4 regions of the Pseudescherichia vulneris genome follow, and region 4 is predicted to be linked to each of the others. Evidence: predicted binding sites of a transcription regulator. Region 4 holds the regulator's gene; each other region holds the start of a gene.

Region 1 (8,971 bases), 880 kb from region 4:
TGGCGGAATCCAGCCTCACCGGTCAGGACGTGACCGTGCTGGGCTTTATGCTGACTCTGGCGGCCGCCTTCAGTTGGGCCTGCGGCAATATCTTCAACAAAAAGATCATGCAGCATTCGTCACGCCCGGCGGTGATGTCGCTGGTGGTCTGGAGCGCGCTGATCCCAGTGGTACCCTTTATGGTTGCCTCGCTGATCTTCGATGGCCCGGCGCTGATGCTGCAAAGTCTGGTGCAGATTGATATCACCACCGTGCTGTCGCTGATCTATCTGGCGTTTGTCGCTACCATCATTGGCTACGGGATCTGGGGGACGCTGCTTGGGCGCTACGAAACCTGGCGCGTTGCGCCGCTCTCGCTGCTGGTGCCAGTGGTTGGCATGGCCAGCGCCGCGCTGTTATTGGGGGAGACGCTAAATGGTCTGCAGCTACTGGGCGCTGCGCTGATCATGGCTGGCCTGTACATCAATATCTTTGGCTTCCGTCTGTGGCCGTCGGTCGCGGCACGCTAAAAAAAAGCCCCGCACAGGGCGGGGCAAGAACGTATTAGCCGTGCTTAGTTGTAATAGGGCACGCCTAACTCGTCGGATTTATCACTTCCGGAACCCATATGATTTAAGTCAAACGGTGACTGGTCATGGGCGGAAGGCATAATCATCGCGTCGCGCTGGTTTTGTTCACTAGGGCGCGGCTGCTCCGCATTGCTATAGCCAGAAAACAGCGCCAGCAGGGTAAGGGCGGCGGAGACGGTAAACTTCATGATTTCCTCGATACGTCTAAATACAGGCGGTTAACAGTTGTAATGGTTTAGCGGCAGCAGATAACGGGCCTCACCGTGCATACTGGTCATGCGATACTTATGCGGCGGCACGTCGAAATAGTTTTTAAACGTTCGGGTCAACGTCTGCTGTGACTCAAAGCCGTAGCGCTCTGCCAGGTAGAGAATCGGCTCGTTGCTCTGCTTAAGCTTCTGTGCGATTTCAGTAAGCTTGCGGCTGCGGATATAGTGACCTAATGAGTGCCCGGTCTCTTTCTTAAACATCCGTTGCAGGTGCCATTTTGAATAACCCGAACGCTCGGAGACTTTCTCCAGCGACAGCGGTGACTCCAGGTTATCCTCGATCCAGTCCAATATGCTATGAATAGTAATGGCGTCATTATTGCGTCTGGACATCATTATACCTCTTCTGTTTACGGCAGTATTTTCTTGAGCAAGTACTCAAGGGTTGCCACTTCATCTGCCGTTAAGTTTTTTGTTAGTTCCTGATGCAGGTCTTGCCCCACTAATTTATGGCCTTGCTCACAAAGCGCTGCGCCGTCAGCAGTAAGCTGGATCAGCACGCCGCGCTTGTCATGCGGATTAGGCTGACGCTCAATCCAGCCTTTGCATACCAGTCGATCCAGCATGCGGGTGAGTGCCCCGAGATCGACAGACAGCACTTTTTTCAGCTCCACCGGCGTGATGCAGGTCGCGCAGCGGATAGAGCAGAGCACCTTAAACTGCGTCGCCGTGATATCCAGCGGCGAAAGGTAATCGTTTAATAAGCGATCTTTTTTCTGGTTGACCATGTGGATCAAGCGGCCCAGTGGGATGATTTCGTTGAACAAGTCACTGGTGCTTTTCACGATGGTTGCCCCGGCAAGTAGATTAGTCACGGCAGATACTATTGCCGGGGCAACTATAAGTCAACTGAATGCATTAACTTATGCCACAATTTGCTAAAACGTTTCACGTACCAATTTTTTAGCAATAACTAATAAATTAATAACTGTAGTTTATACATTGGCTTAGCGTATTGTCCGCTGCACATGCAGGGGCTTTGCGCATATAATAGGCATCTACGTATCCGCTTCATGGAGTGCACCTTATGCAGGATCTGTTCAGGGCAATTGGATTAGGACTGGTGGTATTACTGCCGCTGGCGAACCCGTTGACTACCGTCGCGCTGTTTCTTGGCCTGGCGGGCAATATGAATGCCGCCGAACGTAATCGCCAGTCACTGATGGCGTCGGTTTACGTATTTGCCATTATGATGGTTGCCTGGTATGCCGGGCAGGTGGTGATGAATACCTTTGGTATCTCGATTCCGGGGCTGCGCATCGCCGGGGGACTGATCGTCGCCTTTATCGGATTCAGGATGCTCTTTCCCCAGCAGAAAGCACATGAGTCCCCGGAGGCCAGGAGCAAAACGGCGGAACTGATAGAGGAGCCGGACGCCAATATCGCGTTTGTCCCGCTGGCGATGCCCAGCACCGCCGGCCCGGGAACCATCGCGATGATCATCAGCTCGGCTTCCACCCTGCGTCACAGCTCTACCTTTCCGGATTGGGTGATCCTGGCTGCACCGCCGCTGATTTTCCTGCTTGTGTCGGTGATCCTTTGGGGCTGTCTGCGTAGTTCGGGCGCGGTGATGCGGCTGGTGGGAAAAAGCGGTATTGAGGCCATCTCACGGTTGATGGGCTTTCTGCTGGTCTGCATGGGGGTACAGTTTATTATCAACGGCGTGCTGGAGATTATCTCCAGCTACCCACTCTCATAGTAACGAAAACGTAGGCCGGGTAAGCGCAGCGCCACCCGGCGTAAACGCTATTGGGTCTGCTCTTCAAGCTCAGTGTGCTCTTCCAGCACCGTAGGCCAACGGCGGAATATCACCACCGACCACACCAGCGCCGCCAGAGCGGGGACTGCGCCAACGTAACCCACGTTAGCCATCGACCAGTGCAGGCTTACCTGGTTGCCTACCAGCGCGCCCGCGCCGATGCCGAGGTTAAAGATCCCTGAGAAGAGCGCCATCGCCACGTCGGTGGCGTCCGGGGCCAGCGACAATACCTTCACCTGCATACCGAGGCCGATGATCATAATCGCAACGCCCCAGAATCCGCCGAGCACGGCAAGGTACGTTGTGCTGTGCGAGGCAGGCAGCATCAGCACCAGCGAGAGGGTCAGAACGGCAATAGCACCGCTGACCAGCGTGGAGGCGTGCAGGTTGCCCAGCTTGCCAAACAGGATGCTGCCGATGATCCCTGCGCCGCCCAGGATCAGCAGCAGCACGGTAGCGAAGCTGGCACTCAGCCCCGCCACGTGCTGCACAAACGGCTCAATGTAGCTATAGGCGGTGTAGTGCGCGGTTACCACGACTACCGTCAGCAGGTAGATACTCATCAGCGCCGGGCGACGAACCAGCAGCGGCAAGCTTTTCAACGAGCCAGAGTGTTCGCTTGGCAGCTTCGGCAGCAGCTTCGCCAGGCAGAGCAGGGTGATCAGCGCCCCAATGCCGATAATAAAGAAGGTGGTACGCCAGCCGAAGTATTGTCCGACGATCCGGCCTATCGGCAGCCCCAGCACCATCGCCAGCGCCGTACCGGTGGCCAGCAGGCTAAGCGCCTGGGCACGCTTGCCCGGCGGGGCCACGCGAATAGCGAGCGAGGCGGTGATCGACCAGAAGATAGCATGCGCGAACGCAATGCCAATCCGGCTCACCACCAGCACGGTAAAGTTCCACGCCAGGAAGGAGAGCACGTGGCTGGCAATAAACAGCACAAACAGCACGATCAGCAGCTTGCGCCGCTCTACCTGGCTGGTGAGCAGCATAAACGGCAGCGACAGCAGCGCCACAACCCAGGCATAGATGGTGAGCATAATGCCCACTTCCGGGGTTTGCATGCCGAAGCTATCGGCGATGTCAGAGAGCAGTCCGACAGGAACAAATTCAGTGGTATTGAAGATGAAAGCCGCAATGGCCAACGTCACGACGCGCAGCCACGCAACTTTGCGTGAAACAGTGTTCGTTGTCATAAGGTTATAGTAGTGTTGATGAGGGGAAAAGATGGGGCGATCTTAAAACGTTCACTGGCGAAAACACAATCATTTTGTGATTTAGATCCCATTTTAAACCCGTAATAAAAACGCTCTTTTCCCTAACGTTGATGGAAGCCATGAAAAAACGGGAATTTATCACTCAGGATCTGCTCAGCAAGATCTTCCAGACGGCCAGCGAGCCGTTACATAAATTACCCGCCGAGCGCGAACTTGCCGAAGAGTATGGCGTGTCGCGCTACACCGTGCGGGAAGCGTTAAAAAAGCTGGTCAGCATCGGCATTATTCGTATCGTGCAGGGCTCGGGTATATACGTCAGCGAAAACGCGCGCAGCAATCCGCTGGTCTACAACTCCATCACCGAAAAACGCTTTAATCAAATGCGCTATCGCCTGCTCAGCCTGCATAAACGGTTGCCCAGCAAAGAGCAGCAGCAGGTATTTGGCATCGGGGAAAATGAGTGGCTGTGGTACTTCTGTCGCCTGCGCTACGTGGACGAGCGCTGTACGCAGATTGAAACCTCCAGCCTGCCGCTGGCGCGCTTTCCCGATCTCAATCAGCAAGTAATCGAAAGCTCACTGCAACGCTATGCCATCGGTAAAGGCCTGACGCTGTCCCACTTCCTCACCCATTATCAGGCGGTGGCGGTGGATAAAGCCCAGGCCGCGCTGCTCGGCTGCAAACGCGGCACGCCCGCCATGAAAATCACCAATCGCGGCATACTTTCCGGCAGCGAAGTGTGGATCTTAAGCGAAGTGATCGACATTCATTACGAATGTACCTACGTTACGCCGTTCAACGCTGACAACCTGCGCTTTCGCAGCGGCAGTTAAGGCGTGTGCATCGCCCCGTTCGGCAGGCGGCTTTGCGTCCATTCGTGTGGACGATAGACCACCGGGAAACGCGCCAGCGCCGCTTCATCCACCTGTATGCCAATCCCCGGACGATCGAGCGGATACATATATCCGCCCTCCGCCTGCGGCGCGTCGGGGAACAGTGCCAGGGTATTGGTCTGGGCCGGGATAAACTCCTGAATCGCTGCGTTGTGCAGGTGAATATTAAGATGGGTATTCACCGCCACGCCGACGGGGGTCATATCCGGCGGCCCGTGCCACGCCAGCCGCACGCCAAACGCCTGACACAGCACCGCCAACTTGAGCGCGGGGGTAATGCCGCCGATCTGCGACACATGGCAGCGGATAAAATCGATCTGCCGGTTGACGATCAAATCGTGCCACTCGGCCGGGTTGTTAAACAGCTCGCCCATCGCCAGCGGCACGCTGCTGTGTGCTCTAATCTGCGCTAACCAACCGCTCTGCTGCGGCGACACGATATCTTCCAAAAACCACGGCTGATAAGGCTCCAGCGCCTTCGCCAGCTGAATCGCCTGCTGCGGGAACAGTCGCTCATGTACATCATGCAGAATATGAAAACGGTGGCCGTACTTCTCGCGCAGGGCTTTAAACATGGCGATAGTATTTGCCATGTATTCGTCCTGATCGTAATAGGCACCCGCCGTCGGTTCGCGTGTGGCATGAAGATCCTGCGGTGTGCCGCCGTAAAAACCGAGCTGGCAGCGAATGTAGCGATAACCTTGTGAGAGCAGAGCATCTACCTGAGGATAGAGGTCATCCATGCTTTCACCGGCAGCATGACTGTAAACCGCAATCGCGTCTTTCGATTTACCGCCGAACAGCTGATAGAGCGGCATACCCGCCAGCTGGCCTTTGATATCCCACAGCGCCATATCCACGCCCGCAATGGCGTTGTTCATCACCGGACCATTTCGCCAGTAGGCGTTCACCTGCATCATCTGCCACAGATCTTCGATGTGGTTGCCATCGCGCCCCATCAACAGTGGTTTCAGGTATTCATCCACCATGGTTTTTACCGCCAGCGGCCGCTGCTGAAACGTGGCGCAGCCATAGCCGACGATATTCTTATCGGTGGTGACTTTGACCAGCACCAGGTTGTGACGATCCGGGCGGGTGATGAAACATTCAACGTTGGTGATTAAAGTGGGTGTCATGGTCGCTCCTGACGGCTGACTGAAAGCAGAGTACGGGGACTATTATTCCTGCTCTTATTTACCGATTTCCAGCACTTTATTTTGGTCCGCGCAGGGAAGGTAAATGATAAAAAAACCAGACCAATTTGCCCTGATTGTTGCTCATCTCGCCTTTGTATGTGGGTTATGTGAGCATTGTCACTTTTTATTGGTCTGTTTATCACCGCCACCTTCCCGTAGACTTCTTCAGCATTGAACATGCCGTCATCAAGGCAGATAAGGAGCCAGCAAATGAGTAATCCAGCCATCATCAACGCGCTAATTCAAGGCGTTGGCGGTCGAGAAAATATCAATAAAGTCTGGCACTGCATGACGCGTCTGCGCTTCGATCTGGTGGATGAGGCGAAGATCAACCAACAGGCCGTGACCCAGCTACCTGGCGTATTGGGCGCACAGCTGCAAAGCGAGCAGTATCAGGTCATTATCGGCCCGCAGGTAAATCACTGGTATCAACAGATAGGCGGCGACGTGACCGCTGAGCCAACCGGTGAGGCACCTGCCAAAGCCAGAAAAGGCTTAATTTCGCTGTTTATGGATACGGTGTCCGGCGTGTTTGGCCCCATCGTACCGGCTATCGCGGGTGCGGGGATGATCAAAGGCTTGCTGGCCGGTTTTATTGCCATGAATCTCCTATCAGCCAAAAGTGACACTGTCATGGTGATCGATATGATCGCCAGCGGCGTGTTCTGGTTCCTGCCGTTTTTCCTGGCGGTATCCGCCGCCAAAATGTTTAAAACCAACGAATATTTAGCGGCAGCCGTGGTTGCCTGCTTGATGTATCCCTCCTTGATCGAGGCGGCCAAGCAGCTGTCGAGCGGTGCGCCGGGGGCAGTGCAGGCCTACTGGTTTGCCGGTGTGCTGCCGGTGTCGATATTTAACTACGCCTCTAGCGTTATTCCCGTCATCTTTTCGGTGCTGGCGTTGAGCTATATCCATCGCGCGGTGGATCGCGTCATGCCGGAGGTGCTGAGAACCGTGTTTACGCCGACCCTAACGCTGTTTATCACTGCGCTGGTGGCGTTGGTGGTGATTGGTCCGGTGGGTATCTGGCTGGGCAAAGGCCTTGCGTGGTGTATTCAGGGCCTGTTTGACACCTCATCGGTGCTGGCAGGGTTGATCGTGGGCGCGATCCGTCCGGTGGCAATCCTCACCGGCATGCATCATGCGATGACGCCCATTGCCCTACAAAACTTCAGCGAACACGGCTACGACATGCTGATGCCGATGATTGCATGGCCAACATGGCCATTGCCGGCGCCACCTTCGCTATCTGGTTCCAGAATCGTCATCGCGACGATCGCACCGTGACGCTCTCTGCGGCCATATCTGCGCTGCTGGGCATCACCGAACCGGCGCTATTTGGCGTACTGACCAAAGAGAAACGCGCGTTTATTGCCGCGACGATTGCCAGCAGCGTGGCGTCGGCGTTTATCGCTTTCTTTGGCGTGCGGCTGTTTGGCTACATTCTTTCCAGCATCTTCAGCCTGCCAGCCTACATCGGCCCGTGGTTCCCGTATGCCATCTCCGGCGTGCTGATCTCGCTGGTAATGTCGTTTAGCCTGACGCTGCTGTTAGTGCGTCGCGGTGCGGCAAGCTAACGACAATTGACAACTATCAGGGCAGGCGGGCGATGTTAGCGGCAATGACGCTTGCCGAGTGTTGGAACTTCGCCTGCTCATCCTCGGCCAGCTGCAGTTCAATGATCTGCTGGACGCCGTTCTGGGCCAGCACGGCTGGCACGCCGATGGCGATATCTTTCGCGCCATACTCTCCGTCAAGCACGCAGGAGATGGCTAACGCCCGATGGCTACCGGTGAAGATATTGCGGCAGATCTCGACGATAGTTCCGGCAATGCCGTACTCGGTGCAGCCTTTACGGGCGTAGATATCAAAACCTTGACGGCGAACCTGCTCCGCCAGACGCTCACGATCCAACTCTTGACCGGTCTTGCGCCGATAGACTTCGGCGATAGGTGAGCCGTACACCGAGGAGTGAGACCAGACCGGGAATTGGGTATCGCCATGCTCGCCAAGGATAAAGGCATCAATGCTCTGCGCGCCAATATCCAGCGACTGGGCAAGAGAGCGGCGCAGACGGGTGGTATCCAGCCATACGCCAGTGCCAATCACCTGGTTACGCGGCAGGCCAGAGAGCTTCCACACCTGCCAGGTAATAATGTCACACGGGTTGGTGGCGATCAGAAAGATGCCGTTGAAGCCGTTCTCCATCATCTGTGGCACAATCTTTTTGACGATTTTGGCCGTATTGGTCAGCTCGTCCAGCCGGGTTTGGCCGGGCAGAAGCGGCCCGCCGGAGACGGTGATCACTGCGATATCGACATCCGCACACTCGCTGACGTCACGGGTTGAGATAGTCATCATCCCTGGCATATAAGCTGCTGCATCTGCCAGATCCTGGGCGTGCCCCTCGACGCGATCGCGGTTAAGATCGACCAGAATCAGCTCTTCGGCTATGTTCTGATTTAGCAGGGCGTAGGCAGCCGATGCACCGACGTTGCCGGTACCAATAATCATGACCTTACGGGCTTTGGTATTCATTCTTTTTCCGTTAACCGTTAATAGCGACCGTTTAAAAATATCCCTTGCCGCGCATCAGCGCAATATGTTGAAACATCTATACTATTATCCTATGGCGTCTGCGGCCGCTCTTGCAGCAGGGCGATGAACGCCTCCAGCGGGCGGCTCTTTGCGTCTCTACGCCATACCAGCCAGGTGGTCAGCCAGCGCCACTCCTCTGCCAGCGGCCAGGCAGAAACCTGATGATGTCCAGGCATGCTCTCCAGCATGCTGCGCGGCATCAGCGCCAGCCCGGCTCCGGCGATGGCGCAGGCCAGCATGCCGTGGTAGGACTCCATCTCATGAATTTTGCCGGGCATGGCACCGGCTGCCTTGAACCAGCTCTCAAAATGGCGGCGGTAGGAGCAGTTAGCGCGAAACGCGTAGATGCTTGCACCGTTAACCTGTGTGGCGTCGCTGATGGCGGCATGTCCGCCAGGGGCGACGATCATCATCTCCTCCCGATAGACCGGGATCCCCTCCAGCCCAGGGTGCATCAACGGCCCGTCAAC
Region 2 (5,253 bases), 2.5 Mb from region 4:
GGATATACCCCTGGCTTGCCAGGTTCTCCAGCGTCTTGGTGTGCTCGCCCTTACGCTCTTTGATGATCGGCGCGAGCAGCATCAGGCGCTTGCCTTCCGGCTGCGACAGCACGTTGTCCACCATCTGGCTGACGGTCTGCGCATCCAGCGGCACGTTGTGATCCGGGCAGCGCGGCTCACCTACGCGGGCAAACAGCAGACGCAGGTAGTCGTGGATCTCGGTAATGGTCCCGACGGTAGAGCGTGGGTTGTGCGAGGTCGACTTCTGCTCAATGGAGATCGCGGGCGACAGACCTTCGATGTGATCGACATCCGGCTTTTCCATCAACGACAGGAACTGGCGCGCATAGGCGGAGAGCGATTCAACGTAGCGACGCTGACCTTCGGCATAGAGGGTGTCGAAAGCCAGGGATGATTTACCTGAACCTGAAAGCCCGGTGACGACAATCAGCTTGTCGCGTGGGATAACGAGGTTGATATTCTTGAGATTGTGGGTGCGCGCGCCCCGTACTTCTATCTTATCCATTCACCTTTCCCGGTAAGAGACTCGGCGCTCGGTATGTTTGAAGGACATCCGGCGAACTGAACTGAAACGGTTAATTATGACACAAAAAAACCTGAATGGATATACAGTATAAGAATGCATCCCGGACGCATTTGTGCGAAAATAGCGCACGGCGGGCGGATTACTGGAATCCTCCTCGCAAGGTATCAAAGCGTCGCTTGGTAAGTTACAATCGCGCGCTTACACTATTGAGATTAAGAAACGTATTCAGGAGACACAACCATGGCCAGCAGAGGCGTAAACAAGGTGATTCTCGTCGGTAATCTGGGCCAGGACCCGGAAGTACGCTACATGCCGAATGGGGGCGCAGTAGCCAACATTACGCTGGCTACTTCCGAATCCTGGCGTGATAAAGCGACCGGTGAGATGAAAGAGCAGACCGAATGGCACCGGGTTGTGCTGTTTGGCAAACTGGCCGAGGTGGCCGGTGAGTATCTGCGTAAAGGTTCTCAGGTTTACATTGAAGGTGCCCTGCGCACCCGCAAATGGACCGATCAGTCCGGCGTGGAAAAATACACCACTGAAGTGGTGGTGAACGTGGGCGGCACCATGCAGATGCTCGGCGGCCGTCAGGGCGGCGGGGCACCGGCAGGTGGTCAGCAGGGCGGTGGTCAGCAGGGCGGTTGGGGTCAGCCTCAGCAGCCGCAGGGCGGCAACCAGAACCAGTTCAGCGGCGGCGCACAGCAGCGTCCGCAGCAGTCCGCTCCGGCACCGTCTAACAACGAGCCGCCGATGGACTTCGACGACGACATCCCGTTCTGAGTGCGCGCTGAGCTAGCGTAAGCCATAAAAAAACCCCGACGCGTCGGGGTTTTTTGTTTTTTAACTCAGGTGATGACCACCGGCCACTCTGGCGGCGCATGGCTGGCGACTTCAATCATTATGCTTTCGATGTTGTGCCAGATAGTCGCCACGTCGACCAGGGTGATGCCGAGCAGCCCGGTGGCGAACCAGCAGGACGCTACAACGCCGAGACCGCTGCTGATGATCGCCAGCCCAATATAGTCGGACTTACGGAATTTGATGTTCAGCGAGCTGGCTAGAAACATCAGGATTGCGCTCATAAGCTGCCAGCGCAGCAGAACAAGGCTAGTCGTAATGGTGGCCATAGTTTTTAACCTCACACGTCTGCGGGCCGCTTTCGTTGGGGTGAGGCTCGCAGGGACTGACGGGATACAATGAAACGTTATTTTTGTTTCATAAGATATGTGAACTATATCACATTTGTTCTTTTATTAGCCAGTCGTGGTGCAGGCTTTTTGAGTGCGATTTAACCATTAGAAGTGTGTGGAAATAGGTGCGTGCATTATTCGCTCAATGCGGATTGCCATAGACGAAAAAATAAACGCAGGACTCATCCTTTTTTATCGCACTGGCAGTTTGGCTTAATCAACGATCCCCTGTGGCGTTAACGAAAAACCCTTATCGATAGCTGGATAATTATTTTCCTTAATATAAACAGGGCGAACACTTTTAGTTTGGCTTACGGACAAATATTATCGTCATAACTAAATATTAGGTTATTAATGATAAAAGTCGGTTGCTAATGTCTGATGATTCATGCAACGTAATCACCTGTTTATCAAAGCTTCCTGCCGACCATGCAGGCACACATAAAGCAGGGATATAGGGCGGAAATGAATCATAGCGCACGCCGCAAGGCGCTAAGGATTGTCGGGATCATCATGGTAGTTTTGCTGCCTGTGATGCTGGCGCTATGGTTTGCTCACATCCGCGCCGTTAAAGAGACGGGCATACAGCTGCGTTCATTTGCGCAACTTGCGCTGGATAAAACCGAGCTGGTTATCCAACAGGTCGATATCGCGCGCAGTAAAGCAGAGAAATTTAACGGCAGGATCTGCTCGCCAGCGCATCGCGATAATATGCTCAATATTATCCGCGGGCAGCTTTACGTTGCCGATATAATATACGCTAATGGCGATCGTTTTTTATGTTCTACCTCAATGGCACCCGTGGAGCCCTATATTATTTCCGCAGCGGAATATACCCGCTCTCCGGACGTCTCTATCTATTATTATCGTGATACTCCGTTTTATGCTGGCTATAAGATGGTCTATATGCAGCGCGGCCACTATGCACTGGTAGTCAACCCGTTAGCCTACAGCGAAGTGATGTCGGATGACCACTCGCTGGCCTACGGCGTATACGACACGGTAACAAAGGCGTTCTTCTCGGTGAGCCCGACGGCGGATGTCCGGGTACTGGCAGGTCTGGTACAGAACAACGACTTTACCTTTCAGCAGGATGGCCGCTTTTATACCATTGCCCACTCGGAAAAGCGTCCTATAGCGATTATTGTCTCCACCTCCAGCGATCGCTATTTCCAGTTTCTCTATCATCAGGCGACGCTCACGCTGCCGCTGGGGATGATTTGCAGCATTATTATTTTGCTAATGTGGTCCCGAACCCACCAGGAAATTAATTCACCGCGCCGTCTATTGCATCGCGCCTTGCTAAAACGTCAGCTGCGGCTCAATTATCAACCGATTATTGATATTAAAACCGGCCAGTGCGTGGGGGCCGAGGCGTTGTTACGTTGGCCTGGGTTTGAAGGGCAGGTGATGAGCCCGGCGGAATTCATACCGCTGGCGGAAAAAGAGGGGCTCATTGAACGGGTAACCGATTATGCCGTTGAGGAAGTCTTCGCTGATTTAGGTCGTTTCTTATCTGAAAATCCGCAGCTGTATATCTCAATTAACCTCTCCGCCTCGGACTTCCACTCCTCTCGCCTGATTGCTTTAATTTCTGATAAAGCCCAACAGCATGCCGTCAAGGCCCAGCAAATTAAAATTGAAGTGACCGAGCGTGGGTTTATTGATGTGCCGAAAACAACGCCGGTTATCCAGGCGTTTCGTCAGGCAGGATATGAGGTGGCGATTGATGATTTTGGCACCGGTTATTCCAACCTGCACAATTTATATTCGCTGAACGTCGATATTCTGAAAATTGATAAATCCTTTATCGATACGCTGACTACCAACAGTACCAGCCACCTGATTGCGGAACACATCATTGAGATGGCGCAAAGCTTACGCCTCAAGATCATTGCCGAAGGCGTGGAAACCTCAGAGCAGGTGACCTGGCTATTAAAGCGTGGCGTGCAGTATTGCCAGGGCTGGTACTTCGCAAAGGCGCTGTCGCCCCAGGACTTTATGGCGTGGGCCCGGCAGCCGCTGCGCTGATCCGCCCGCGCTACATCTGATGCCGGTAATCGCTCGGCGTGCGATCGAACTCCCGACGGAACACGCGGGAAAAGGTCTGCTGCGAGACGTACCCCAGCTCCATCGCAATATCAAAGATTGGCCGCTGCGTCGTCCGTAGCGCCTCTGCTGCCATTACTAGCCGCCGCTGGCGGATGTAATCCCCCAGCGTCTGGTGAGTCACCGCACGAAACATCCGCTGCAAATACCACTTGGAGTATCCGGATTTCTGCGCCACTACATCAATGTTCAGGGGTTGGTCGATATGTTCATCAATCCATTCAATAAGCGTTTGAATAATTTGCTGATGGGACATACTGCTGCCTCTTTTTCAGTGCTGAAGTCGTCGTTTGGTCTGAAGCGGAGTATAATTCCTCAAGTTAACTTGAGGTAAAGGGCTTTATGGAAAAGAAATTGCCGCGTATTAAAGCGATGCTGACCCCAGGCGAGGTGGCGAGGCGTAGCGGGGTCGCCGTCTCGGCTCTGCACTTTTATGAGAGTAAAGGCTTGATTAAAAGCGTCCGTAACGAGGGCAACCAGCGGCGTTATACCCGTGACGTGCTGCGCTACGTGGCCATCATCAAGATTGCCCAGCGCATCGGCATTCCTCTGGCGACCATCGGCGAAGCGCTGAGCGTGTTGCCCGCTGGCCATACGCTGAATGCCAAAACGTGGGAGCAGCTCTCCTCCCAGTGGCGGGAGGAGCTGGACAGACGTATTCACACGCTTGAGGCGCTACGGGACGATCTTAACGGCTGTATCGGCTGCGGCTGCCTGTCGCGCAGCGACTGTCCGCTGCGTAACCCAGGCGACCGGCTGGGAGAGCAGGGAACCGGGGCCCGGCTGTTAGAGGATGAGGCAAACGACAAATAAAACTAAAGCGCCACAAGGGCGCTTTAGTTATTTCCGGTCTTTGTCTTTCGCTCTATCCCGCTCATTTACAGGAGGGTTTCCCCCGACATCTACACCCCTCGCTCGAACGCGTTGTTGAGGTTCCGGTTTGTGTTGACACTTTTAGTCTATGCCACCAGACCGGGATTGCCAGGGATAAACCCGTCAGTTTTGCCGAAATTTTTCGCGGATCATGCGCAATTTTCTATAGTTAGGGGAGGCGAGGGCAAGCCTGACAAGGCCTTATCTCATATCGATAGCAGGAGACAACCGTGATCGCTGTACATCATCTTAATCAGTCGCGTTCCCAGCGCGTTCTTTGGGCCCTGGAAGAGCTGGGTCTGCCCTACCAAATTGTGCGCTACCAGCGTGAAAAAACCATGATGGCACCCGAGGCGCTAAAGAAAGTACATCCGCTGGGGAAATCACCGGTGCTAGATGATAACGGCACAATCATTGCCGAATCCGGCGCGATCCTTGAGCATCTACAGGAAACCTATGATACCCGCGGTCAACTCAAGCCAACGGATACGCACCAGAAGCTCCAGTACCGTTTCTGGCTGCACTATGCAGAAG
Region 3 (8,971 bases), 200 kb from region 4:
CTCACGCCAGAGGGTCTGATGCGCCCGACGGGTGATCTCGATATAGCTGTAGTAGCGCACTACCGGCAATATTTTTTTCGCCAGAATCTCATGACACAGCGGTGAATCATCAGCCCAGTTATCGCCATCCGACGCCTGTGCCGCATAGATGTTCCACTGCGCCGGATCGTAGCGCGCCTTAACCACCTCATCCATCAGCTTCAGGGCGCTGGAGACAATCGTACCCCCGGTCTCCTGTGAGTAGAAGAACTCATGCTCGTCGACCTCCTTAGCCTGCGTGTGGTGGCGGATATAGACCACCTCTACGTTCTTATAGGTTCTGCTCAGGAAGAGATAGAGCAGAATATAGAAACGCTTGGCCATATCCTTGGTAGCCTGATCCATCGAACCAGAGACGTCCATCAGGCAGAACATCACCGCCTGGCTTGAAGGCTCTGGACGTTTCTCATAGTTCTTGTAGCGCAGGTCAAAGGTGTCGATAAAAGGCACGCGTTCAATCTTCGCCCGCAGCTCGGCAATCTCCTTGCGCAGCCGCTCCTCTTCCAGCAGCTGTACCGGCTCGCTCTTAGATACGGTAGTGAGATCCTCCTCCAGCGCTCGCAGCTCGCGTCGTTTACCCGCCGTCATCGCCGTCCGGCGTGCCAGAGAGTTTTGCAGCGAGCGTACTACGCTGATGTTGGCTGGCACCCCGTTGGAGGTGTAACCCGAGCGATGCGTTTTGTATTCGTTAAGCTGCCGATGCTGATTCTTTTTCAGGTTCGGCAGGGCCAGATCTTCAAACAGCAGGTCAAGATACTCATCTTTAGAGATCTGAAAAACAAACTCATCCTGGCCTTCGCCGTCCTGGCTTGCCTGACCCTGGCCGCTGCCGCCACCGCCGCCACCGCCCTGCGGACGTTCGATACGGTCGTTTTGCACAAAGTGATCGTTCCCCGGATGTACGCGGTTGCGCAGGCCACCGCGGCCCTGGTGGAACATCGGTTCGCTAATATCTTCTGAAGGAATAGAGACGGACTCGCCGCTCTCTACGTCGGTCACCGAGCGCTTGTTGATCGCCTCGGAGATCGACTGCTTGATTTGCGATTTATAACGGCGCAAGAAACGCTGGCGGTTAACCGTGCTCTTGTTTTTGCCGTTAAGACGCCGGTCGATGAACCAGGTCATAAGCCCCCCGTACTGCATTTGCCAACTTTATGCTGCGGCGTAAAGCCGGATGCGCTGCGCTTATCCGGCCTACGGTTCGCATCTTTTGTAGGCCCGGCAAGCAACGCGCCGCCGGGCTCCGGGCTATCAGGACGATTTACGAACGCGCAGATACCATTCGCACAGCAAGCGCACCTGTTTGCGGGTGTAACCTTTCTCCATCATCCGGTCAACAAAATCGTCATGCTTCTTCTGCTCATCCGTAGAGGTCTTCGCGTTAAACGAAATCACCGGCAGCAGCTCCTCGGTGTTCGAGAACATTTTCTTCTCAATAACCGTGCGCAGTTTTTCGTAGCTAGTCCAGTTCGGATTGCGGCCGCTGTTATTGGCGCGGGCGCGCAGCACAAAGTTGACGATCTCGTTGCGGAAGTCTTTCGGGTTACTGATCCCGGCAGGCTTCTCGATTTTTTCCAGCTCGGCGTTCAGGGATTCACGGTCAAACAGCTGGCCGGTATCCGGATCGCGATACTCCTGATCCTGGATCCAGAAATCCGCATAGGTCACGTAGCGGTCAAAAATGTTCTGACCGTACTCGGAGTAGGATTCCAGGTAGGCCGTCTGGATCTCTTTGCCGATAAATTCGGCATATTTCGGGATCAGGTAGCCTTTGAGGAACTCAAGATAGCGTTCAGCCTGCTCCTGCGGGAACTGCTCACGCTCAATCTGCTGCTCCAGCACGTAGAAGAGGTGGACCGGGTTGGCGGCGACCTCTGCGTGGTCAAAGTTAAAGACCCGTGAGAGGATTTTGAACGCGAAGCGCGTCGACAGACCGTTCATCCCTTCATCTACTCCGGCGTAGTCCCGATACTCCTGATAGGACTTCGCTTTCGGATCGGTGTCTTTCAGGCTCTCGCCATCATAAACGCGCATTTTGGAGTAGATGCTGGAGTTTTCCGGCTCTTTCAGGCGCGAGAGAATAGAGAAGCGGGAGAGCGTCTCCAACGTTCCCGGCGCGCAAGGCGCATGCGTCAGCTCGCTGTGGTTAAGCAGCTTCTCGTAAATTTTGATCTCTTCCGAGATGCGCAGGCAGTAGGGCACCTTCACAATATAAACGCGGTCAAGGAAGGCTTCGTTGTTCTTGTTGTTACGGAACGTCACCCACTCGGATTCGTTCGAGTGCGCGAGGATAATCCCGTTGAACGGCAGGGCGGAGATCCCCTCCGTACCGTTATAGTTCCCCTCCTGGGTTGCCGTCAGCAGCGGATGCAGCACCTTAATAGGCGCTTTAAACATCTCGACGAACTCCATAACGCCCTGGTTGGCACGGCACAGCGCGCCGGAGTAGCCGTAGGCGTCGGGATCGTTCTGGGCGTGGTTTTCCAGTTTGCGGATATCCACTTTACCCACCAGCGCGGAGATATCCTGGTTGTTCTCATCGCCGGGCTCGGTTTTCGCAATGGCGATCTGTTCCAGAATGGACGGCCATACCTTCACGACGCGAAACTTAGTGATGTCGCCGCCAAACTCATGCAGGCGCTTAGCCGCCCATGGGGACATAATCGTGCCGAGATAGCGGCGCGGAACGCCGTACTCTTTCTCAAGGATCTGCGCATCTTCCTGCGGGTTAAACAGGCACAGAGGGTGATCGTTAACCGGACTACGCTCGCCGTTGGCGCTCAGCACGTAGATGGGCACGCGCTGCATCAGGGCTTTGAGGCGTTCAGCAAGGGAGGATTTACCGCCGCCGACCGGTCCCAGCAGGTAAAGGATCTGTTTCTTCTCTTCCAGCCCTTGTGCGGCGTGTTTCAGATAGGAAACAATCTGCTCAATGGCATCCTCCATGCCATAAAACTCTTCAAACGCTGGGTAACGTGCGACAACCCGATTCGAAAATAGACGGGAAAGCCTGGGCTCCAGAGCAGTATCTACCATCACGGGCTCGCCGATAGCCATCAGTAGCCGTTCTGCCGCGTTTGCATAGGCGCTGCGATCCTGGCGGCAAATGGTGAGAAACTCCTGCAGGGTGAACTCTTCGTCCTTGGCAGCTTCATAACGCTGGCGATAGTGATCGAATATATTCATGGCATGCCGTCCTTTCGTTTTAGCACAAGAAAAGAGCCGTTCATATGAATAGTGGAGGCTCCCGGAAGAGATAAGCTGAACGACGCTAGCTCTACTTCAGCACCGGAATGCAGCAACCCTTATGCCAGGTTGTGAACGCCAGCAGTTAACGCGCCCGCGATACACCTTCTTAAAATTAAGCGTAGATGGCATTTGCAAAACTTGCATTGGACGCAAATCTAATTTCAATGACATATCAATAACTCATCTGAATTTATTTTCTTTATAGATAAAGGGTGGTGCAGACGATTCATCTCTCTGTCATTTATCCGTAAGCAGGTTGTCATGCTAAAAAAGCATGCTGTTGCGTTCAGTTATATAATAATCAGTGAAAAAATTTGGGATGACGGAGGCGGGCGGTTACACTGCTCCCGCTGATTATTTGACTACAGGAAGGAAAGGATTGTGACCAAACTCAAACTTCTGGCGCTTGGTGTATTTATCGCATCATGTGCCGCAACGGCAAACGCAGCGGGCCCCTGGTCGATTGGCGCGGGTGTCGGTGTGCTTGAGACGCCTTATAAAGATTACGATCGCGATGTCGCCCCCGTCCCGGTGATCAACTACGAAGGCGAGAACTTCTGGTTCCACGGCCTCGGCGGCGGCTACTATCTCTGGAATGATGAGAGCGATAAGCTCTCTGTTACGGCTTACTACAATCCGTTCCACTTCCGGCCAAAAGACAGTGATGACTGGCAGCTGCGCCAGCTCGATAAGCGTAAATCTACGCTGATGGCGGGTCTGTCTTATGTGCATAACACCCAGTATGGTTTTTTACGCACCTCGCTGGCTGGCGACACGCTGGATAACAGCAACGGTATCAGCTGGGATCTGGCCTGGCTCTACCGCTACACCAACGGTGGCCTGACGCTGACGCCGGGGATTGGTGCTGAGTGGAGTAGCGAAAACCAGAACGAATACTACTACGGCGTCTCGGGTCATGAGTCTCGTAGCAGCGGTCTGCGTACCTACGATCCGGACAGCGACTGGAGTCCATACCTGGAGCTGAGCGCCAGCTACCAGCTGAACGATAGCTGGAGCGTATATGGCATTGGTCGCTATACCCGTCTGGGTGATGAGATCAAAGACAGCCCAATGGTTGATAAGTCCTGGGCCGGGATCTTCTCTACCGGTGTGACTTACAGCTTCTAACGCTCATACTCAAATCGTTGTGCATTCCATGTGCACGATCCAGACATATCAACAGGGCGCTTGCGCCCTGTTTGTTTTACGGTAGGGCAATCATTTCAGGGCAATTTTTTCAGGGAAATAACCCAGGAGGAAACCATGACAGAAAAACGTGTGCAGTTTGCCGACAGCCAGCCGCTGGCCGCAATTGGGCAGGGCTCCTGGTATATGGGTGAAAATCCCCGTCAGCGGCAAAACGAGGTGGCAGCACTTCGCGCTGGACTGGACCTCGGCCTGACCCTCATCGACACGGCTGAAATGTACGCCGACGGTGGCGCAGAGGTGGTAGTAGGCGAAGCCATTATGGGCAGGCGCGACGAGGTGTTTCTGGTGTCGAAAGTCTACCCGTGGAATGCGGGAGGCCAAAAGGCAGTTGCCGCCTGTGAAGCCAGCCTGCGCCGTCTCGGCACCGACTATCTCGATCTCTATCTGCTGCACTGGCGGGGTAACTACTCTCTGGCCGAAACGGTAGAGGCGATGGAGACCCTGATCCGCCAGGGTAAAATTCGCCGCTGGGGCGTCTCCAATCTGGACTATAGCGATATGCAGGCGCTGTGGCGCGTTGAAGGCGGTCAAGCCTGCACTACCAATCAGGTGCTGTATCATCTCGCTTCCCGTGGCATTGAGTTCGATCTGCTGCCCTGGTGCCAGCAGCACTCTCTGCCGGTGATGGCCTACAGTCCGCTGGCTCAGGCCGGACGCCTGCGCGATGGCCTGCTGGAAAATGCTACCGTTCGGGAGATCGCCCACGGACATGGCGTAAGCGCCGCACAGGTGCTGCTGGCATGGGTTATTCGTCATCAAGGCGTTATGGCGATCCCGAAAGCCGCGAGCGTTACGCATGTTAAGGAGAACGCTGCCGCGCTTGAGTTAAACCTGACCGAAGATGAGCTGAACCAGCTCGATCGTGCCTTTCCGGCACCGGGACACAAAACGCCGCTGGATGTGGTATAGGAAAAGTTGCCCTCTCTGGGTGAGAGGGCATAGCGTGTTTACTGATTAACGCTTGTTTACGCGAATAGTTTGCGCCAGGCGGGACGGCTTCTCTTCGGTGGTTTTCTGCGGGGCGGTCACGCAGGCAGACTCCACGCAAACAAAGGTCTTATAACCGTCGTCCGGCATGTCGGCCATGCTGACAGAGAGCGCCGGGCCTGGGTTCCAGCCTACCACGTTGCTGTGATGGTGATGGATCACGTCAATTGTGCGATTCAGCGCGCCGTCGTGGATGACGCTGCACGCTTCCGGGTTCAGATAAACACGGTCGGTACGGTCCGGGAACGTCTGCACGCCGTCGGCCAGGACATCTTCCTGAGCGTTGTTTACCTTATCGATAAAGCGATCGCCCAAGCCGCTCACCTTCACCGCGCTGATGTCGCCCACGTTAAAGTAAGTGTGCAGGGCGGAGGTGGTCTCAAACTCGCCGTGGGCTTCCAGCTCAATCTCACAGCTCTGGCAGAGCTTAAAGCGGGCAAAGAGAGTGAAATCGTGCGGCCACTGTTCACGGGTCGCGTCGCTGCTTTGCAGTTCAAAGGTCAGCACTACGCCGTTCTCATCTTCGTTATGGGCGGTAAGCGTCCACGGCAGGATGCGGGCGATACCGTGAGCGGGCAGACCCTGCTGCTGCGCCGGGCCAAACCACGGCCAGCACACCGGAACGCCACCGCGCAGCGCCACGCCATTTTTAAACGGCGTATTGTCGCTCAGCCACAGCACCTCCTCTTCGCCTGCCGGTTTAAACGACAGCAGATGCGCGCCCTGCAGGGCAAAAGAGGCTTTCACCTGTGGGTGATCGATGACAATCAACTCTAGCTCGTCCAGCTGACGGCGGGAAATCACCGGGGTAATGTTTTCGACTACCGGAAGAGCAAAAATTTTATTAATCATATTCGTTTCTCAATCCTCTGTCTTAAGCCAAAAAAAAGAGCGACCGAAGTCGCTCTTAAGTTGAGTGTCACATCTTATTTGGAGATGTGAGCAATCAGGTCCAGTACTTTGTTAGAGTAGCCGGTTTCGTTGTCGTACCAGGAGACCAGTTTAACGAAGTTGTCGTTCAGTGCGATACCTGCTTTGGCATCGAACACGGAAGTGCAGATTTCGCCGTTGAAGTCGGTGGATACAACGTCATCTTCGGTGTAACCCAGAACGCCTTTCATGTCGCCTTCAGAAGCGGCTTTGATGGCTTTCTTGATCTCTTCGTAAGACGCTGCTTTTTCCAGACGTACGGTCAGGTCAACAACGGATACGTTCGGAGTCGGAACGCGGAACGCCATACCGGTCAGTTTGCCGTTCAGTTCTGGCAGTACTTTACCTACTGCTTTAGCAGCACCGGTAGAGGACGGGATGATGTTCTGGGACGCGCCACGGCCGCCGCGCCAGTCTTTGTGAGACGGGCCATCAACGGTTTTCTGGGTAGCGGTAGTCGCGTGAACGGTAGTCATCAGGCCTTCGATGATGCCGAAGTTGTCGTTGATAACTTTCGCCAGCGGTGCCAGGCAGTTGGTGGTGCAGGATGCGTTAGAAACGATGTCCTGACCTTCGTATTTGTCAAAGTTAGCGCCTTTAACAAACATCGGGGTGTTGTCTTTAGACGGACCGGTCAGAACAACTTTTTTCGCGCCAGCAGTGATGTGCTTACGAGCAGTCTCGTCGGTCAGGAAGATACCGGTAGCTTCAGCAACAACGTCAACGCCGATTTCGTCCCATTTCAGGTTAGCCGGGTCTTTTTCAGCGGTAACACGGATGGTTTTGCCGTTAACAACCAGATGGCCGTCTTTGACTTCAACGGTGCCGTTGAAACGACCGTGAGTTGAGTCATACTTCAGCATGTACGCCATGTAGTCAGCGTCTAACAGATCGTTGATGCCAACGATTTCGATGTCAGAACGTTCCTGAGCAGCACGGAAAACAATGCGACCGATACGGCCAAAACCGTTGATACCTACTTTGATAGTCATATATTCCACCAGCTATTTGTTAGTGAATAAAAGGTTGGCTGTAAAATTACAAAAACCTTACGCAGCGTCAAGCGGAATCGTGTCAATCATTGCGACAAATCAATCCTGTGCATAACCTTTGCGCGGCGACGTCGTCTCACTATTCCAATCAGCTACAACCCGTATGGGGCCGCCGGCGTGGATTTTAAAGGGCACGCAGGATAAAAACGTGAAATAGATCACAATTCCTCCGCTACATTTTCGCACCGCCTAAGTTTAGAACAAAAGTCAGGACGCCACTGTTAATGTTTTGTTAGAATCAGATAAAAGATGTAAATGAACCTATAGCGAGAAGCAAGCATATGGCTAATGAATCCTCTCAGGATGACCTGAAAAACAGCCTTACTGAAATGCAGTTTTATGTGACGCAAAACCACGGTACAGAGCCGCCGTTTAGCGGTAAGCTGTTGCATAACAAGCGCGAAGGCGTTTACCACTGCCTGGTATGCGATGCTGCCCTGTTCAACTCCCAGAGCAAATATGACTCCGGCTGTGGCTGGCCGAGCTTCTACGAGCCGGTGAGTGAAAATGCGATCCGTTATCTTAACGATTACTCACATGGCATGCAGCGAATTGAGATCCGCTGCGGCAATTGTGACGCTCATTTAGGCCATGTTTTCCCGGATGGTCCGCAGCCGACAGGAGAGCGTTTCTGCGTGAATTCAGCCTCCCTGAGCTTCAATGATGAGGCCGATGGCGAGCAAATTAAAGGCTAGAGAATCGATTCAGCAAATTATTCCACGAGAGCGGGTGAACGATGGAAATTAATGAGCTTGTCGCCAGCATGACGCCTGAGGTGTATCAGCGTTTGGCGACCGCAGTTGAGACTGGGAAATGGCCCGATGGCGTGGCGCTGACCCCGGAGCAGAAAGAGAACAGCCTCCAGTTGGTCATGCTCTGGCAGGCGCGTCACAACACCGATGCGCAGCATATGACCATTGACACTAACGGTCAGATGGTGACGAAGAGCAAACAGCAGCTAAAAGAGGAGTTTGGCATCGCGCCCAAACCGATCGCGACATTCAAGTAATGCGTTGGTAAACGCCCGGTAAGCGTAGCGCTACCGGGCAATAATTAGGCGTGCGTCTCTACCCAATCTGCCAGCGTATAGAGCGTCGCCCCCTCGGACGCCATGTCCATAAACGCCTGGGCACTATCCTGCTTGCCAATATTGACTCCCCGGCAGCCGTCGGTAATCAGGTTAACCTGATAGCCCAGCTGTAGGGCATCCAGTACGGTAAACTTCACACAGTAGTCCGTGGCCAGACCCAGCACGATAAGCTCGGTGACGCCGCGCATGCGCAGCCAGGCATCCAGGCCGGTCTTCTGCTTATGGCCGTTGTCGAAAAAGGCGCTGTAGCTGTCGATAGTCCGGTTTTCACCCTTGTGAAAAACCGCGTCGATGGCTTTTTGCTGAAGCAGGGGATGCAGTTCAGCCCCTTCGCTTCCCTGTACGCAGTGATCGGGCCAGAAGGTTTGGGGTAGATCGTCCAACGTTCCCTGCGTATAGGGCTCTACGCCGTGCT
Region 4 (6,584 bases):
CACTCGCTGCTAATCGATCCCGCGACGCTGCCCGACTGTTTCGAGGTGACCGCCTGGAGCGATACCCAAGAGATTATGGCGATTCGTCATCGGGAGTGGGATCTAGAGGGCGTGCAGTTCCACCCGGAGAGCATCCTGAGCGAGCAGGGGCACGCGCTGCTGGCAAACTTTCTTAACCAGGCCGATTTTTAGTTGCCATGCACTGATTTTTTATGCATATTTTGTGATTATATTTTCATAATCATTGCTGCATATAACGGATGGGCATGACATGGCAACTGAACAGAACGCAGTTACGCGCGCAACATTTGACGAAGTAATTCTGCCCGTTTATGCACCGGCGGAGTTTATTCCGGTGAAGGGCAAAGGCAGTCGAGTGTGGGATCAGCAGGGCAAGGAGTATGTTGATTTCGCGGGCGGGATTGCCGTCACGGCGCTGGGCCACTGCCATCCTGCACTGGTGGAGGCGCTGAAGAGCCAGGGCGAAACCCTGTGGCATACCAGCAATGTCTTTACCAACGAGCCAGCGCTGCGCCTGGCGCGTAAGATTATCGACGTCACCTTTGCCGAGCGCGTGCTGTTTATGAACTCCGGCACCGAGGCCAACGAAACCGCCTTTAAGCTGGCGCGCTACTACGCCTCTACGCGCCACAGTCCGTACAAAACCAAAATCATCGCCTTCCATAACGCCTTCCACGGACGTTCGCTGTTTACCGTCTCGGTCGGCGGCCAGCCGAAATACTCCGACGGCTTCGGACCGAAACCCGCCGATATCATCCACGTGCCGTTCAACGATCTTCATGCGGTGAAAGCGGTGATGGACGATCACACCTGTGCGGTGGTGGTTGAGCCGGTGCAGGGGGAGGGGGGCGTGACTGCCGCCACGCCAGAATTCTTACAGGGCCTGCGCGAGCTGTGCGACCAGCACCAGGCGCTGCTGGTCTTTGATGAAGTGCAGTGCGGGATGGGGCGCAGCGGCGATCTCTTTGCCTACATGCACTACGGCGTAACGCCGGATATCCTCACCAGCGCCAAGGCGCTGGGTGGCGGTTTCCCTATCAGCGCCGTGCTGACCACCGAGGCGATTGCCAACGCCTTCCACGTGGGCTCCCACGGTTCGACCTACGGCGGCAACCCGCTGGCCTGCGCGGTGGCGGGTGCAGCCTTTGACATTATTAGCTCGACTGAGGTGCTGCAAGGCGTTAGCGAGAAGCGACAGCGCTTCGTCAAACATTTACAGCAGATCGACGAGCAGTTTGACGTGTTCAGCGATATTCGCGGCATGGGCCTGCTGATTGGTGCCGAGCTAAAACCGCAGTACAAGGGGCGCGCCCGCGATCTGCTTTACGCGGCCGCCGATGAGGGCGTGATGGTGCTGAACGCCGGGCCAGACGTGATGCGCTTTGCCCCGTCGCTGGTGGTCAGCGAGCAGGATATTGATGAAGGCATGCAGCGCTTTGCCGTGGCGGTAGCCAACCTTGTCCGGGCTTAATCTTTACTCCACCGGCGATTAAGCCAGATGCCATGATGCGGGCGCTGACGCCATGCCACCGATGAGATGGTGTGCATGCTGTTCAGATGCCCGATAATACGCTGGAGATGCATCTCCATCGGGCTCATTGGGCCGTGGGTGCGCGTCTCCGGCGCTTCAAGAATATTCGCGTCCCCGGATGCTCCGGCCCCGTCATAGTCCAGCCGCTGCTGGCAGCGCTGAAGCGCAATTTCGCATGACTCCAGATAGCGCTGGGTCAGGTCCGGCGTCAGCATGGCATGCTCCCGAGCCAGCGTTGTCAGGGCGTTAATATGCTCGACGATAAACTGGCTATGGGTCACCCAGAGCTTCATGTCTTCCAGATAGTGGGTATTGAACCCCGGCTCCTGCATCGCCTGATTCAGCGAGTTAAAGAGGGCGTTGTGCGCCTGGTTGACCCGTATCCGCTGGTAGGCCAGCGGCGTCGGCTGCGGATCGTCGCTGAGGATCAGGCGAATCGCATCCTGATCCTTCTCAATGGCATCATGGGCGTTTTTCCGCAGTAGACCGCTCTGCCACTGCGGCCAGAGCCAGACCATCCCGCCGAAGGCGATCAGGCAGCCAATCAGGGTATCGATCAGCCGGGCAACGATAAAATTCTCGCCGCTCAGGGTCAGAATTTGAATCGAGTACACCGCCGTAATGGTGAATCCTACCGTCGCCCAGCCGTAGCTCTTGCGAATGATCAGGTAGCTGATTAGCGTGATAAATAGCATGCCCAGCAGGGTATACCCCTCCGGAACATGGAAGTGCAGGGCAACGCCAGCAACCGTTAACCCTGCCAGTGTGCCTGCCGCCCGATGTAAAATACGTACCCGAGTAGCGCCGTAGCCGTTCTGCGTAACCAGCAGCACCGTCATTAGGATCCAGTAGGGCTTCGGCAGATGCAGGGCACTGCCCATCAGGCTGGCGATGCTCAACATGACGCTGATGCGGGCGGCATTGCGCAGCGCCGGAGATTTCAGCGACAGATAACTCTTGAGCGCCTCCCACAGCGGCTGGCGGCGCTGCTGGTCGGCCATCAGGTCGCGGGTATAGAGTGGGCGCTGGGTGCGCAGCACGCGGGCGATGCGGCTAAAGTGCCAGGCGCAGAACTGCCCAACCGGATTTTGCGGATGTTGGCGGGCGATCTTCTCCAGGGCACCAATCTGCTTCTCCATGGTGAAGCGGGTCGGGTAGCGATGGTACAGAATGTCGTCTGCCAGCACCCGAAGCCGGGCAGCGACCACCTGCGCATTCCAGCGGATCACCGCTTCGGCGTGGCTGCGCTCCACCAGCTTCTGCACCTCTTCCGGCTGGTGCAGGCTGACCGAGATGTGCTCCTGCAGATCCAGCGCCACCTGAAACGCCCGCAGCAGACGCTTGTAGTCGTTATGCTGGTTGGCGGCGAGCATATGCAGCTGCTGATAGCACTGGCTGATGAGATCCACCGCCTTTTGCTGACGCGCCAGCAGCGGCGGCAGGGCCTTCTCCGGATCGGCGTGCTGCGTCAGCAGGCTGTATTTCGCCTCGCAGTAATCGGCGAGCTGGCGGTAGAGCAGGCTCAATGATTCGCGCAGGGGCTGCTCGCGCCACAGCCAAAACCAGAACCAGTTAAATGCGCCATACCAGAGCGTGCCCAGGGCGTAGATGAGCAGCGGTTCCCAGACCGGCATATTGCCCGCCAGGCTGAGGGTAAAGATAGCGGCGATAAGCGAAGCGGGCAGCAGACGTGCGTGTAGAGGACTGATTTCCGCCGTGACGCCCAGCAGCATTGCCAATCCGGCGAGGATCAGCGGGAGCGCAACGTTGGCCCCCAGCAGCAGCTGCACCGCCAGGCTACAGCCAGCAAACAGCGAGCCGCCGATAACCAGGCGCTTAAAGAAGCGTTTGTGCGGCGTATCAAGACCGGCAATGTTGCAGCAGGCGGGCACCAGCGAGAATAGCAGACCATGCTGAAGATGACCCAGCGCCAGACCGATGGCCACAGGAAGACACAGCACCAGCGTTTGCCGCAGTGCGTAGTTAACTTCGGGGTGGTAGATTAACCTGCGCCACATGAGGAGAAGAGCAAAAACGGCGTCCGCAGAGGCGATACGCCGTTCTTAAAGCTTAACGTGTTCCGTAGACGACGATGGTTTTGCCGTGCGCGGAGATCAGGTTCTGATCTTCCAGCATCTTCAGAATACGGCCTACGGTTTCACGGGAGCAGCCGACGATCTGGCCGATCTCCTGGCGGGTGATTTTGATCTGCATCCCGTCCGGATGGGTCATGGCGTCCGGCTGTTTAGCCAGGTTCAGCAGGGTCTGCGCGATGCGGCCGGTGACGTCGAGGAAGGCGAGGTTACCCACTTTCTCAGAAGTGACCTGCAGGCGGCGTGCCATCTGCGACGAAAGACGCATCAGAATATCCGGGTTGACCTGGATCAGCTGACGGAATTTTTTATAGGAAATTTCGGCCACTTCACAGGCGGTTTTCGCCCGTACCCATGCGCTGCGCTCCTGGCCCTCTTCAAACAGGCCCAGTTCACCGATAAAGTCGCCCTGGTTCAGGTAAGAGAGGATCATCTCTTTCCCTTCTTCGTCCTTGATGAGCACTGCCACTGAGCCTTTGACGATGTAGTACAACGTTTCCGCTTTTTCACCCTGGTGAATCAGCGTGCTCTTCGATGGGTACTTATGAATGTGGCAATGAGACAAGAACCATTCGAGAGTCGGGTCTGTTTGTGGTTTGCCAAGCACCATGCGCGGTTATCCTCTGTTATAAGCTGGCGCCAGTCGCGGGACGCATCCGGCGGCTGGGGTTGCAATCATATGCTTCCCGAATCCTGGGAAGGGGGCCGTCAATATAAGCGTGCGGCCTGTAATGGTTGAAGTCCTCTGCATACCTGCATAATGTCAATACATTACCGTAGCATCCCGACTGTTTTAGCATAGCTTTTGCCGTGTGTCTCCTGGTGTCTCGCTTCAGCTTGATGGATGTCGCCTTCCGTTGCGCGTTTTACTCGGCGCGCGTAATCTGTCGGGAAAATTGCCACTCTGGAGTGATGAAAATGCAAGCACGCGTAAAATGGGTTGAAGGGTTAACGTTCCTCGGCGAATCCGCCTCTGGCCATCAGGTTTTAATGGACGGCAACTCCGGGGATAAAGCCCCCAGCCCGATGGAGATGGTGCTGATGGCGGCAGGCGGATGCAGCGCCATCGACGTGGTGTCGATCCTGCAGAAAGGCCGTCATAGCGTGACCGATTGCGAAGTGAAGCTGACCTCCGAGCGCCGGGAAGAGGCCCCGCGTCTCTTCACCCACATCAACCTGCACTTTATCGTTACCGGCAAAGAACTGAAGGATGCGGCGGTATCCCGCGCGGTAGATCTCTCGGCGGAGAAGTACTGCTCCGTGGCGCTGATGCTGGAGAAAGCGGTTAACATCACCCATTCATACGAAGTGATTGAGGGATGATTTTATGCCCGGTGGCGCTGCGCTTACCGGGCCTACATGACGCGCATTGCCTTATTCAATCTTCTTGCCTTCCATCAGCCGCTGCACCAGCGGCAGCATGATCAGCTCCATCGCCAGCCCCATTTTGCCGCCCGGCACCACCAGGGTATTGATATGGGAGATAAACGAGCCTTGCAGCATCGCCAGCAGCCAGGGGTAATCTATCCCCTCCAGATCGCGGAAGTGGATCACCACAAAGCTCTCGTCCAGCGAGGGAATATTTTTGGCTGCGAAAGGGTTTGAGGTGTCGACCGTGGGGACGCGCTGGAAGTTGATGTGGGTGCGGGAGAACTGCGGCGTAATGAAGTTGATATAGTCATCCATTGAGCGTACCACCGAGTCCATCACCGTCTCCCGGGAGTGGCCGCGCTCGCTGGTGTCGCGGATCATCTTCTGGATCCACTCCAGGTTGATAATCGGCACCACCCCCACCAGCAGATCCACATGGCGTGCCACGTCGTGCTGGGGCGTCACCACGCCGCCGTGCAACCCCTCATAAAACAGAATATCGGTAGGTTCCGGCAGCGGCTGCCACGGCGTAAAGGTGCCCGGAACCTGGTTCCACGGCACGGCTTCGTCGTAGGTGTGCAGATACTTGCGCGCCTGCCCGGTGCCGTTGTGACCATACTCGATAAAGGTCTGCTCCAGCAGGCCAAAATCGTTGGCGTCCGGGCCAAAGTAGCTGATATGCCGCCCGGCATCGCGCGCCTTGCGGATTGCCATATCCATCTCCGGACGGGTATAGCGGTGGAAGCTATCGCCCTCCACCTCGGCGGCGCGCAGCCCGAGCTGAGAAAAAATTTTACGAAAGGCGAGGCTGGTGGTGGTGGTTCCTGCACCGCTGGAACCTGTCACAGCAATCACCGGATGTTTGGCTGACATAGCGAACGACTCCCTGATAAACAGCAGAAGAGGGCGGATCGCCTGACGCAGCGTTATTCGCGAAACTGTTTACGGGGCATAATATTGACCGTCTCGTGTAGCTCTGACCACACCAGCACGGCCTCACCCGTTTCCAACTGACGCTTTACGTCGGCAACCTTTTGCTCAAGCGAACGCTCATGTTCACCATAATCGGTGCCTTCGCGCAAGACAAAGCTCTCAATCAGGCTGTAGAGCGTCTCGGGTGGAACCTCTTGCCAGGGAATAATCATCTATGCCTCCAGATAGGGTGCCAGCCAGTCGGGGATGCGCTTTTCAAGCCACATCTCAGGGCGGCGTAGCGTGCCGCCAACGAAGCCAACATGGCCGCCATGTTCGGTCAACTGATACTCAATATTAGCGGGTAAATGACCCGCCGCCGGAATGACGTGGTGATCCATAAAGGGATCGTCTTTGGCATGGATAATCAGCGTCGGTTTGCGGATCTGCGGCAGGACCGGCATGGCGCTGCTTCGGCGATAATAGTCAATGGCATCATCGAACCCGTGCGCCTTCGCGGTGATCAGATCATCAAACTCACGGATGCGGCGCACGCGCTTGAGCTGGGCGAGATCGATCGGCAGCGAGCCGGGATAGGCCTTGAGCTTGCGCGTGGCGTTGGCTTTCAGCAGGTTCAGCAGGTAATGCTGGTAGAA

What was found. The regulator CRP, encoded in region 4, controls carbon source genes, mostly activating them, when cyclic AMP is high. The targets are predictions, from matches to a motif close to ATGTGANNNNNNTCACAT.
Region 1: the regulator CRP is predicted to act here: its motif matches at 6,009-6,026, upstream of FN633_RS01360 (enolase C-terminal domain-like protein).
Region 2: the regulator CRP is predicted to act here: its motif matches at 1,772-1,789, upstream of FN633_RS15685 (YjcB family protein).
Region 3: the regulator CRP is predicted to act here: its motif matches at 7,613-7,630, upstream of msrB (peptide-methionine (R)-S-oxide reductase MsrB).

Annotation. Positions count from the first base shown of each region.
Region 1 is NZ_LR607338.1:357,313-366,283, forward strand. It holds gene eamA (O-acetylserine/cysteine exporter) at 1-509, shown strand, start outside; gene marB (multiple antibiotic resistance protein MarB) at 554-757, opposite strand; gene marA (MDR efflux pump AcrAB transcriptional activator MarA) at 788-1,171, opposite strand; gene marR (multiple antibiotic resistance transcriptional regulator MarR) at 1,189-1,623, opposite strand; gene FN633_RS01345 (MarC family NAAT transporter) at 1,866-2,537, shown strand; gene FN633_RS01350 (sugar transporter) at 2,585-3,793, opposite strand; gene FN633_RS01355 (GntR family transcriptional regulator) at 3,934-4,647, shown strand; gene FN633_RS01360 (enolase C-terminal domain-like protein) at 4,644-5,843, opposite strand; partial or broken gene FN633_RS01365 (PTS transporter subunit EIIC) at 6,114-7,480, shown strand; gene FN633_RS01370 (L-lactate dehydrogenase) at 7,497-8,441, opposite strand; gene ptrR (putrescine utilization regulator PtrR) at 8,531-8,971, opposite strand, start outside.
Region 2 is NZ_LR607338.1:3,772,169-3,777,421, reverse strand. It holds partial or broken gene FN633_RS15695 (excinuclease ABC subunit UvrA) at 1-526, opposite strand, end outside; gene ssb1 (single-stranded DNA-binding protein SSB1) at 788-1,327, shown strand; gene FN633_RS15685 (YjcB family protein) at 1,393-1,674, opposite strand; gene FN633_RS15680 (EAL domain-containing protein) at 2,203-3,768, shown strand; gene soxS (superoxide response transcriptional regulator SoxS) at 3,779-4,102, opposite strand; gene soxR (redox-sensitive transcriptional activator SoxR) at 4,189-4,659, shown strand; gene FN633_RS15665 (glutathione S-transferase family protein) at 4,950-5,253, shown strand, end outside.
Region 3 is NZ_LR607338.1:1,442,100-1,451,070, forward strand. It holds partial or broken gene FN633_RS05975 (YeaH/YhbH family protein) at 1-1,164, opposite strand, end outside; gene yeaG (protein kinase YeaG) at 1,291-3,225, opposite strand; gene FN633_RS05985 (MipA/OmpV family protein) at 3,670-4,416, shown strand; gene FN633_RS05990 (aldo/keto reductase) at 4,552-5,406, shown strand; gene FN633_RS05995 (D-hexose-6-phosphate mutarotase) at 5,452-6,336, opposite strand; gene gapA (glyceraldehyde-3-phosphate dehydrogenase) at 6,411-7,406, opposite strand; gene msrB (peptide-methionine (R)-S-oxide reductase MsrB) at 7,748-8,161, shown strand; gene FN633_RS06010 (YeaC family protein) at 8,203-8,475, shown strand; gene pncA (bifunctional nicotinamidase/pyrazinamidase) at 8,520-8,971, opposite strand, start outside.
Region 4 is NZ_LR607338.1:1,242,374-1,248,957, reverse strand. It holds gene pabA (aminodeoxychorismate synthase component 2) at 1-192, shown strand, start outside; gene argD (bifunctional acetylornithine/succinyldiaminopimelate transaminase) at 272-1,492, shown strand; gene FN633_RS05135 (YccS/YhfK family putative transporter) at 1,489-3,570, opposite strand; gene crp (cAMP-activated global transcriptional regulator CRP) at 3,623-4,255, opposite strand; gene FN633_RS05125 (OsmC family protein) at 4,564-4,968, shown strand; gene FN633_RS05120 (phosphoribulokinase) at 5,020-5,889, opposite strand; gene FN633_RS05115 (YheU family protein) at 5,943-6,161, opposite strand; gene FN633_RS05110 (hydrolase) at 6,162-6,584, opposite strand, start outside.